One region of the Mesorhizobium sp. f-mel genome, then DNA from elsewhere that is predicted to be linked to it. Evidence: predicted binding sites of a transcription regulator. Region 1 holds the regulator's gene; the other holds the start of a gene.
The links. The regulator PhoB, encoded in region 1, activates phosphate uptake and scavenging genes when phosphate is short. The targets are predictions, from matches to a motif close to TGTCATNNANCTGTCAT.

Region 1 (5,659 bases):
CGGCAGAACTATCTGACGCTGCCGATCGATCTTTCGGCGGCCAAGGTCGACCCGGCAAAACTCGATGAAGTGAACTACGACGCCATCGCTCAGGAAGCGCTTGCGGCGAGATTTCCGGATGTTACGAGCCGTCAGGACAGGCGTCTGCTGCGCGGGCTGATTTCCACCGGCACAGGCGTCTTCCTGCGCAAGGATATTGCGGCTGATCCGGGGATGCTCGGAGGAACGGTGGACTATGCGGTTCCAGTTGACGATTTTGCCGACCTCTATCTTAAGGGTTTGCTTGCCGACGTCGGTTCGGACGAAGCGATTTCGACAAGCGTCACGCCTTCGAAAACCAGCGGCGACATCGATCTGACCTTCGGCGACGATGCCATGCTGGCGCTGGCGCGCGGCCGTGGTGCGACCGAAGGCGAAAACGGCATGCTCACGCTGACGAGCGGTGCATCATCGCTGCTGGTCGTGTTCAACGGCGGCACGGTCAAGCTCACCGCGTTGTCGCCGGGGCCTAGTGGGACGGCGGTCGCAAAGGGCACGGTGATCGAGGCGCTGGACAGCACGGCGCCCGCTGCGAGCGGCCAGGCATTCCTGCGCGTCATCGATACGCCGGAAGCATCGCGAAAAATTTCCGACAAGGAGATCGTCTGGCTCGACACGCTGAAGAGCGCCGGCCAGATCGAAAGCCGGTTCAACTCGATCTTCTTCTTCACCGGCGCAAGCCGCGAGCCGGAACTGGCCGGTGTTTGGGGCGCGGTCGTCGGATCGTTCCTGACAATGATCGTTACGCTCGCCATCGCCTTTCCGATCGGCGTTTCGGCGGCGATCTATCTTGAGGAATTTGCGCCCAAGAACCGGCTGACGACGATCATCGAAGTGAATATCAACAATCTGGCGGCTGTGCCTTCGATCGTCTTCGGCCTGCTTGGACTTGCCGTATTCCTGAATTTCTTCGGCATGCCGCGCTCGGCCCCGGTGGTCGGCGGCATGGTGCTGGCGCTGATGACCCTGCCGATCATCATTATCGCCTCGCGCGCTTCGCTGCGCGCCGTGCCGCCGTCGATCCGCGAGGCGGCGCTTGGCATCGGAGCGTCCAAGGCCCAGACCGTATTCCATCACGTCCTGCCGCTGGCGATGCCGGGCATCATGACCGGCACCATTCTCGGAATGGCGCATGCGCTGGGCGAAACCGCGCCGTTGCTGATGATCGGCATGGTCGCCTTCATCGTCGACATTCCCGGCGGCTTTACCGATCCCGCGACGATCCTGCCGGTGCAGATATTCATGTGGGCGGATTTCCCGGAAGCTGGATTCCAGCAGAAGACTTCGGCGGCGATTTTGATTTTGCTGCTGTTTTTGGTCATCATGAACGCCATTGCAGTGATACTGCGCAGGCGCTTCGAGCGGCGCTGGTAAGGGGTAGAGGATATGAACATCATGACGGAAGCCGGCGTCGAACAGAAACTGAGCAGCGGAACCAATGCCCCTTCGATCAAGATGAAGGGCGAAAAGGTCTCTGTTCATTACGGCGAGAAGCGAGCTCTGTTCGACGTGGACCTCGATGTCCGCGAAAACCAGGTGACGGCGTTGATCGGCCCATCGGGCTGTGGCAAGTCGACCTTCCTGCGTTGCCTGAACCGAATGAACGACACGATCGATATCGCGCGGGTGAGCGGCAAGATAACGCTCGACGGCGAGGATGTTTACGACCCGAAAATCGATGTCGTCGAGTTGCGAGCTCGAGTCGGCATGGTTTTCCAGAAGCCGAACCCGTTTCCGAAGTCGATCTATGAAAACGTCGCCTACGGTCCGCGCATTCACGGCCTGGCCAGGAGCAAGTCCGAGTTGGACGGCATCGTTGAATCGAGCCTGAAGAAGGCCGGTCTGTTCAACGAGGTCAAGGATCGCCTGCTTGAGTCGGGCACCGGTCTCTCCGGCGGACAGCAGCAGCGCCTGTGCATCGCGCGCGCTATCGCCGTGTCGCCGGAAGTGATCCTGATGGACGAGCCCTGTTCGGCGCTGGATCCGATCGCCACCGCCCGCGTCGAGGAACTGATCGACGAACTGCGCCAGAACTACACGATCGTCATCGTAACCCACTCGATGCAGCAGGCAGCGCGCGTGTCGCAACGCACGGCGATGTTCCATCTCGGCTACCTTGTCGAGGAGGGCGCGACCGACAAGATGTTCACCAATCCCGACGACAAGCGCACCCAGGACTACATCACCGGCCGGTTCGGCTGAGCGGTCCGGCGGCGAATTTCGAACACGAGGACAGTATCATGGGTGAACACACCGTCGCGTCTTTCGACGAGGAACTGGACCGCATCGACAGGCTGATCCGCGACATGGACGAGCTCGCCGCCGCGATGGTCGCAGCCTCGATCCGCGCGTTGCTTGCGTCAGACAATGCGATGGCGCAGCGTGTCGTCTCGGACGACGCGATCATGGATGCGCGGCAGCGCGAACTCGACGACAGCGCGATCACGCTGATCGCCAAGCGGCAGCCGATGGCGCAAGATCTGCGCGCCGTGGTTGGCGCAATCCGCATGGCCGGTGATCTCGAGCGCATCGGCGACCTGGCCAAAAACATAGCCAAACGGGTCAGCGCCGTCGGGCAGAGCGCCACGCCGCGTAATCTGTCGCACGGTATCGACGCGATGGCGGATCTCGTTCTTGTGCAGCTCCGCGGGGTGGTCGAGCACTATGTGTCGCGCAATGCCGGCGCGTTGAAAGAACTGCGCGCCGACGACCAGAAGATCGACGTGAAATATACGGCGGTTTTTCGCGAACTCCTGACCTACATGATGGAGGATCCGCGCAACATCACCGCCTGCACGCATCTGCTGTTCTGCGCCAAGAATCTCGAGCGTATCGGCGATCATGTCACCAACATCGCCGAAAACGCCTACTTTGTCGTGACCGGGCAGCAATTGCCGGCGGATCGCCCGAAGCTCGACGAAACGACGATGTCGGCGCCGGCGACATGACAGGAGTGACCGGCCGATGATCGCGCCGCGCATCATGGTGGTGGAGGATGAAGAGCCGCTGGGCGTCCTCCTCCGCTACAATCTGGAATCCGAAGGCTATCAGGTCGAGGTGGTGACGCGCGGCGATGAGGCCGAAATCCGGCTGCAGGAAAACGTGCCCGATCTTCTGGTGCTCGACTGGATGGTGCCGGCGGTTTCGGGCATCGAGCTTTGCCGGCGCCTTCGGGTGCGTCCCGAAACCGAGCGGCTGCCGATCATCATGCTGACCGCGCGCGGCGAGGAGAGCGACCGGGTGCGCGGCCTTTCCACCGGGGCCGACGACTATCTGGTCAAGCCGTTCTCGACACCGGAATTCATGGCCAGGGTCAAGGCGCTGCTGCGCCGCGCCAAGCCGGAAGTACTGTCCAGCGTGCTGAAGGTCGGCGACATCATGCTCGATCGCGAATCGCACAGGGTCTATCGCAAGAAGAGCGAGATCCGGCTCGGGCCGACCGAATTCCGGCTGCTCGAATTCATGATGCGGCACCCGGGTCGGGTCTTCTCGCGCAGCCAATTGCTCGACAATGTCTGGGGCGAGACGATCTACATCGACGAGCGCACGGTGGACGTCCATGTCGGCCGGTTGCGCAAGGCGGTCAACAACGGCCGCATGCCCGATGTCATCCGCACCATCCGCGGCGCGGGCTATGCGATCAGGGAAGACTAGGGATGTGCTGATATTCAGGTGGTGCCGGCCTGCGAACGCCGGCTTCCTGGGCTTCCGGTGCTCACGTACCCAAAGTACGCTCCGCTCCGGTTCTCGGAACCCACCATTCTCGACTCGGCCTGACCTGAATCTCAACACACCCCAAGTCGCGATCCGGGGATCCCTGCCTTCGAGTTCAAGCCACGTTCTTTCCGACCGGGCCGGCTCGTGCCTGGATGCTCGGCGCGAAGATCTCCTGGTCGACGAAGCTCAGCGCCCGCATGGCGCAGCCTTCTCGGATCAGCGGCAGTTCGTTCGGCTCGGTGTCGAAGGAAATCGAACCCGAATGCTGGCCGCCGGCGGTCTGGGCGATCGCCTCGCGCAGGGCCGGCTCGATCAGGTCGAAGGCGGCAGCGCTGGCACCGACCATGGCGACCGGCGCCGGATCGATCAGCGCGAACAGGCTGCCGAGCCCGAAGCCGAGCGCCTCGCCGGCCTTGCGGTAGGCTTCGCGCTCCGGTCCGTCCGTCTCGCGCGCCCGGGCCGCCAGTGCCCGCATCTCGGCGTCGCTGACATCGGCGACCGGCTCGGCGTTCTCGCTCAATTGCCTTGCGTTGCGCCAGATAGCGTAGTTGCCGGCATAAGCCTCGACGCAACCGCGCCGCCCGCAGCGGCAAAGCGCACCGCCCGGCCGATGAATCATGTGGCCGAATTCGCCGCCTGAGGAATGGGTGCCGGTGAACAGCTCGCCCTTCAGCACCAGCCCCATACCGATGCCATGCGAGAGCAGGATGGCGATGAAATCGTCGCGGTAGCGATCCGGGTCGCGCCAGCGCAGCGCCACGGCCATCATGTTGCAGTCGTTCTCCATGATGGCCGGGATGCCGAACTCGCGTTCCAGAATGTCGGCGAAGGCGATGTTCGTCTGCGGCGTGATCGGCGACCACAACATGGCGCGCGCATGGGAATCGGTAATACCCTGGATCGCCAGCGCGATGCGGGCGACGCTTTGGACGTCGAGGTCGGGGTCTTCGAGCCGGCGCCGGACGATGGCGACACATTCGTCGATCAGCTCGTCGCGCGACATGGTCAGCGTGTCCAGCCGGCGCTGTTCCTCGGCGACCACTTGTCCGGCATAGTCGATGACAGCGACCGACAGGGAATTCAGCGACAACACGACGGCCAATACCGCAGCGGCCTCCGGATTGAGGCTGAGGCCAACCTGCGGCCGGCCACGTTTCAGCGAAACGGTCTCACTCGCCTTGCTCTCGGCCAGGATGCCTTCGTGGATCAGGTCGGAAGAGATCGCCGATATGGTCGAATGGCTGAGGCCGGTGGTTGCGGCGATCTCGGTCCGCGACGGCTGGCCTGCGCGGCGTACGGCCGAAATAACCATCGCCCGGTTGCGCCGGCGCAAATCGTCATGGCGGATCCCAACCGACATTGTTTTGCTTCCTATTGCCGCGGCCGCTCATGAATCGGAAGCCGTCGGGCCGACAAATACTGGCAGAAGCAGAAGGACCTGTCATTGTTTATTCCGAGGCTCGAAAAAAAGCCGGCAGGACACCAAAATCCATCAGAATTCATGTTGACAGTGCTTCGGCGTTGGATCAGTATTTTTTCGAGGCTCGAAAAAAAGAGCTTTTGTGCAGGCCTTGGGGCCAGTTGGTCGCGCCGTACGCGGCGCAGGGAGGAATATCATGAATAGATTCACAGCCGCCATTCTGGCGGGGGTCGCCATGTCGCTGACGCTCGCGTCGGTCGCACAGGCGAAGGACAAGGTCATTGGTGTTTCGTGGTCGAACTTCCAGGAAGAGCGCTGGAAGACTGACGAAGCCGCCATGAAGTCGGCGATCGAGGCCGCCGGCGACAAGTATATTTCAGCCGATGCACAGTCCAATCCCGGCAAGCAGCTGACCGACGTCGAGAGCCTGATCTCGCAGGGCGCCAACGCGCTGATCATCCTTGCGCAGGATGCCTCGGCCAT
Region 2 (5,659 bases), on a different contig from region 1:
GCACGAATTGACGAGCGCGGTAAGCGATGCGGAAACATTGGCGAGCGCATCGCTGTCGACTTCATAGCGCGAGCGTTGCCGGTCCGGCTTGTAGCGGACGAGCCCGGCGTCGACCAATACCCTCAGGTGCTGTGAAACCGTGGACTGCGCCAGGTCGAGATGGTCGACGACCTCCCGGCAGCAGCAGGAGCGGCTGGCCGAAAGGTGCCTGAGGATCTCGATCCGGGCCGGATGCGAAAGCGCGGCGAGCTTCGCGGCCACGGACTGGCTGTCGGCGAAGCCGCAAGTCTTCTCGGTCAAGGGAGCATTCATCGTTTATCGGCGATAGACGATGAACGAGCTTTCCGCAAGAGGGCGGAAAGAAGAAAAAGATTTCTAATCAGCCTTCGTCGGGGCCGTCGTCATCTGGTCGCCCATCGCCTTGAGGTTGGCGGCTTCGCCTTCCTGCGATTTTTCCGGAACCTTGAACACCTGCCCCGGCCAGATGCGGTCGGGATTCCTGATCTGATCCTGATTGGCGAGGTAGATGGTCGAATAGCGCACGCCTTGGCCATAGACGCGCCGCGAGATCTGCCACAGCGTATCGTGGCGGCGGATAATAACGGCGCTGTCGGCGTGTTCGAGCTTCGGCGCCGCGGTCTCGGGAATTTCAGCCGATGTGGCGGCAACTGCGGGCGCTTCGGCTGCGATTGCAGCAGGCGCGCCAGCGGCGGAGGATGGCGTGGCAGGTTTCTGCTCGGCGGGCGCCACGGCGGCGACCGACTCGCCCGGCTCGCGCTCGAACGGCACGGCGGCGCGGGCCAGCACCTTTGCCCCGTCGGCATCGAGTGCGTCGACATGGATGGTGTAGGTGCCAACGGGAATGCTGCGCGTCGCCTCGACCAGGAAGTGGCCGTCGGGCGAAGTTTTCGCGTCGCCGAGCAAGATATCGTTGGCATAGGCGCGCACCTTGCGGCCGGGATCGGCGAGCCCGGCGACGAAGATCTTGTTGCCGTCGATCTCGATGGCTTCGACGACGATCTTTGGCCCTGCAGCTGGTGTCGCCGGTGCGACAGGCATGTCCGGAGCCGGCGCGGGGGCGACTTCGGCAGTGGCCGGCGCCGTGGCAGCCGGTGCGCCTGGGGCCGGTGCTGCGGCAGCGGGGTCCCCGGCAGCGGAGTCCTCGGCAGCCGGGGCGGCCGCCTTGTCGCCAACAGGCGCTTCAGGCTTCTTCTCGGGTGTAGGAACGGTGAGCAATTCGGAGGCCCTGCCCGGCTCTTCGATCATCGCCAGCACCTGGCCAGCAGGACTCTGGGGAATCGAGACGACGGCTGTCTGCGCCGAGGGGGTCACGACATTGCCGGTCATTGAGCGCAGCGCGATCGTGTAATCGCCGGGTTTCAGCGGATCGTCGAGAACGATGGCAAAAGCACCATCGGCGCCGGCGACCGTCGAGCCGAGAACCGTCGAACCGTTGAGAATCTCGACCTTGGCGCTGGGTGCGGCATTGCCGGCGACGACGATAGAGCCCTTGATCTCGACCCGAACAATATCGAAGGTCGGCGCGATCGCATCGGCCGTGGCCGGCGCTGCCGGTGCCCTCGCATCTGTGGCCGGCGCGGGCGAAACCGATCCATCGGTCCCCGGCTCGGCCGGCTTCTCCGCCGGCGGCGTCAGCGATGCCACTTCCGCCGGTGGCGCGCGATTGAGATACGGGTCGAGCGCGCCCGACACATAGGCGGTTCCCGCCGCGGCGACGGAGCCGCCGACGGCGAACAAAAGCGCCTTTACTGGATTAATTGTCATATTTCCCTGCCCTTAGCCACCTAATGCCGGTCTAGCCTGTTTTGCCCAAACCGACAAGAAAAAGGGGGCCGACAAGAAAAAGGAGGCCAGCAAGAAAAAGCCCGCCCGGGCTTGACCGCGAATAAAGACCCAATCACCAATCATCTCATGAACACGATTCGATCCATCTGCGTCTATTGCGGCTCGTCTCCAGGCCGCGATGAAACCTATGCCAAGGCCGGACACCTGCTTGGGCGTTCGATCGCCAAGTCCGGCCTGCGTCTGATCTATGGCGGCGGCACCAGGGGCATCATGGGAGCCGTTGCCGAAGGGGCGTTGCGGGCCGGCGGAAAGGTGACGGGCATCATTCCGCGCTTCCTGATCAACAGGGAGGCCACCGAAACCGCGCTTAACCGGCTCGACGAGCTCGTGATCACCGACAACATGCACGAGCGTAAACATACGATGTTCGAGAAATCCGACGCCTTTGTGGCGCTGCCGGGCGGCATCGGCACGGTCGAGGAAATCATCGAGATCATGACCTGGGGCCAGCTCGGCCATCATCGCAAACCGATCGTCTTCGGCAACGTCGGGGGATTCTGGGACCCGATGCTGGCGCTGCTCGACCATATGATGGCCGAAGGCTTCATCCACACCGCGCAGCGGGTCAAGCCGCTGGTGGTCGACGATCCGGAAGCGATCGTCGCCGCCATCATAGTCGCCGGATCATCGGTCGACGCACCGACCGAAGGTGTGCAGTCGGTAATCGACAAGCTTTAGGGGAGTAAAGGCAGTAGGGCAGTAGGGCAGTAGGGCAGTAGGTAGTGAATACCGCGCTTATGAAGCGCGATCCTACTCCCCTACTCCCCCCGCAAGTCGGCGACTTGCCCGGCGGACCCGCCAGATGACATTGCCGACATCGTCGGCGACGAGCAGTGCGCCGGTCCGATCGATAGCAACGCCGACCGGACGGCCCATCGCCTTGCCATCACGCCCGATAAAGCCAGCGAGCACATCTTTTGGAGGGCCGCTCGGTTTACCATCGCGGAACGGCACGAAGATCACCTTGTAACCGCTGAACACGCTTCTATTCCACGAGCCATGCTGGCCGACGAAGGCGCCGTTGCCGTAGGCCGGGCCGAGCGACGTGCCTTTGGAGAAGGTCAATCCCAGCGAGGCGGTATGGGAACCCAGCGCATAATCGGGCTTGACCGCCCTCGCCACGAGATCGGGGCGCTGGGGCTTGACGCGTTCGTCGATGTTCTGCCCGAAATAGCTGTAGGGCCAGCCGTAAAAAGCGCCGTCACGAACCGAGGTCATGTAATCCGGGACGAGATCGTCGCCGATCTCGTCCCGCTCATTCACGGCGACCCAAAGCTCGCCAGTTTCAGGGTTCCAGGACAGCCCGTTCGGGTTGCGCAGCCCTGACGCGAAGACCCGGGTGCGGCGGGTCGACCGGTCCACTTCAAGGACGGCGGCGCGATTCTTCTCCGCGGCCATGCCATTTTCTCCAACGTTACTGTTGGAGCCGACGGTGACATAGAGCTTGCGTCCATCCGGACTTGCGATCACATCCTTGGTCCAATGATGGTTGAGATCTCCGGCCGGTAAGTCGACGATCTTTTCCGGCGGCGTTGTGGCTCGGGTCTGGCCATTGGAGTAGGGGAAAGCGACGAGCGCGTCGGTATTCGCTACATAGAGCCTGCCTTTGGACAGCGTCATACCGAACGGTGAATTGAGGCCTTCCGCGAACGTCCTGCGCACATCCGCAATGCCGTCGCCATTGGTGTCGCGCAGGAGCGTGATGCGGTTGGCGCTTTTGGTCGCGGCCCCGGCGCGCTTCATAGCCAGGTCCATGAAAACCTTTCTAAGGCTGAAGCCTTGGTCATGCTTGGCAGGGGCATTGGTTTCGGCAACCAACACGTCGCCGTTCGGAAGCACGTGCAGCCAGCGCGGATGGTCGAGGCCGGTGACGAAGGCGTTCACCGTCAGCCCCCGAGCCGGGGTTGGCATACCACCTTTCTGCCAGCCTTTCGCCTCGGCGATGTTGACGGTCGGGATCAGCGTCGGTCTTGGTTTCGGTAAAGTGGGGTTGGGGCCATAGCCGGTTATTGCCCCCGTTTGCTGCGCTGAAAGGCCAGCACAGCTCGCCATGACGGCCCCCAATACCGCTATGAGTACGCTTCGTTGGAAGCCGGCATGCATCGGACGTCCTCCGCATGGATTTGCGTCGTGCTCTTTGTCTAAACGCAAGTCAACGGGGTATTCTTCCAAATTGCCTCCAAACAGCGGCGTTCGTAAGCGCCTCGGATGACAGTCAAAGTGTCAAGAAACCGTCACACGAAACCGGGGCGCCCGTGCTAGGAATCACCGGCCGCCGCCGCGCGGCGTTGTTTTCGAAAAGCTGGCGAAGCGACCATGAACATCGCTCTCAACCCGGAAGGCACCGACCGGTCGCCGTACCTGCCCGACGAGCACGGGCTGTTCTTCATCTATCACTTCACCGCCGAAGGCACGCGAACCAAAGACCCGGCCGCCGCACACTGGACATGGCGCAGCTACCGCTTTCCGACATGCGCGCGCGCCACGAGATCGCGGCCGCCGGTGCGCGATGCCTTCCTGTCGGCCGGCCATGGCTGCCATATCGACCTCGAGGGCGACTGGCTCTGCGGCGATCTGCCGGACCTGCGCCACGACTATTCGGCGGAGGCGCGCGGGCTCGGCCATTTCCGCTTCGCTCTCAACGACACGACGCTGATCGGCGGCCGCAAGCAGCCGCTACGGTCGGTTGACAATATCCGCAAGACGATCGACAACGGGTCGCGCAAATTCCGCTCTCCCGCCGAACTGATCGAGGCTGTCATGGGCCAGTCGCTCGACGGCATGGCGACGGAACTCGGGAGCCTGGGCGATACGCTCGACGGCATCGAGGACCGCATCGTCTGCGACGCATGGCGTCGCGGCGGTCGTCTATCTGTTCGTCAGGCGGCTGGGGCGCGGGATGTAGCGCCGGCCTTGCGCGCCGAAGAAAACATCGACCAGGAATAGATCGCCAGTGCCGTCCAGATCAGGCCGAAGGCGATGGCCTGGGTGCTGCCGAAGGGTTCGCCGAAAATCAGCACGGCGATCAGAAATACAATAGTCGGCGCGATATACTGCATGATGCCGATTGTGGAAAGACGCAACAGCTTGGCGCCGAAGGCAAACAGCAGCAGCGGTATGGCGGTGACCGGGCCGCAGCCGATCAGCAATGCGGTATCGTTCAGGGAACTGGAGACGAAATGGTCCTGCCCTGTGACGATGAGCAAGATGATGTAGCCGAGCGCCGGCACCGACAGCAACAGCACCTCGAGCAAAAAGCCCTGGCTGGGACCGATTGGCAGCGTCTTGCGGAAAAAGGCATATGCGGCAAAGGAAAACGCCAGCACCAGCGACACCCAGGGCAGCTTGCCGGCGTTGATCGTCAGCACCGCGACCGCGATGGCCGCCAGCAGCACCGCCGCGATTTGCAGCCTGTCGAGCCGCTCGCCAAGCAGCAGCGCACCGACAACGACGCTGACAAGCGGGTTGATGTAATAGCCAAGCGCGGTCTCGATGGTGCGGTCGACCGCGATCGCCCAGACATAGATGCCCCAGTTAACCGAAATCAGCGCCGCCGTCAGCGCCGCCATCGAAATGATGCGCGGCGAACGGATTGCGGCCTTGAAGTCCGCGGTGCGGCCGGCCCAGACCAAAACGGCGGCGGCAATCGGCACCGACCAGACGATGCGGTGCGCGATGACTTCGGCCAGCGGCAGATGCGCGACAGCTTTCATGTAAAAGGGCAGCAACCCCCACAGGAGATAGGCGCCCAGGGCCAATAGAAAGCCACGCCGGGCCTTTGAGTCTGCTTCGA

Region 2: a site for PhoB is predicted at 4,088-4,104, ahead of ACWUKX_RS13910 (CorA family divalent cation transporter). Genes of this name have one in related genera too.

What each region holds. Positions count from the first base shown of each region.
Region 1 is NZ_JBSPTO010000005.1:204,265-209,923, reverse strand. It holds gene pstA (phosphate ABC transporter permease PstA) at 1-1,413, shown strand, start outside; gene pstB (phosphate ABC transporter ATP-binding protein PstB) at 1,426-2,241, shown strand; gene phoU (phosphate signaling complex protein PhoU) at 2,280-2,987, shown strand; gene phoB (phosphate regulon transcriptional regulator PhoB) at 3,004-3,693, shown strand; gene ACWUKX_RS10225 (ROK family protein) at 3,869-5,116, opposite strand; gene xylF (D-xylose ABC transporter substrate-binding protein) at 5,373-5,659, shown strand, end outside.
Region 2 is NZ_JBSPTO010000009.1:39,883-45,541, reverse strand. It holds gene ACWUKX_RS13930 (ArsR/SmtB family transcription factor) at 1-312, opposite strand, end outside; gene ACWUKX_RS13925 (LysM peptidoglycan-binding domain-containing protein) at 376-1,785, opposite strand; gene ACWUKX_RS13920 (LOG family protein) at 1,933-2,544, shown strand; gene ACWUKX_RS13915 (PQQ-dependent sugar dehydrogenase) at 2,617-3,969, opposite strand; gene ACWUKX_RS13910 (CorA family divalent cation transporter) at 4,183-4,812, shown strand; gene rarD (EamA family transporter RarD) at 4,746-5,659, opposite strand, start outside.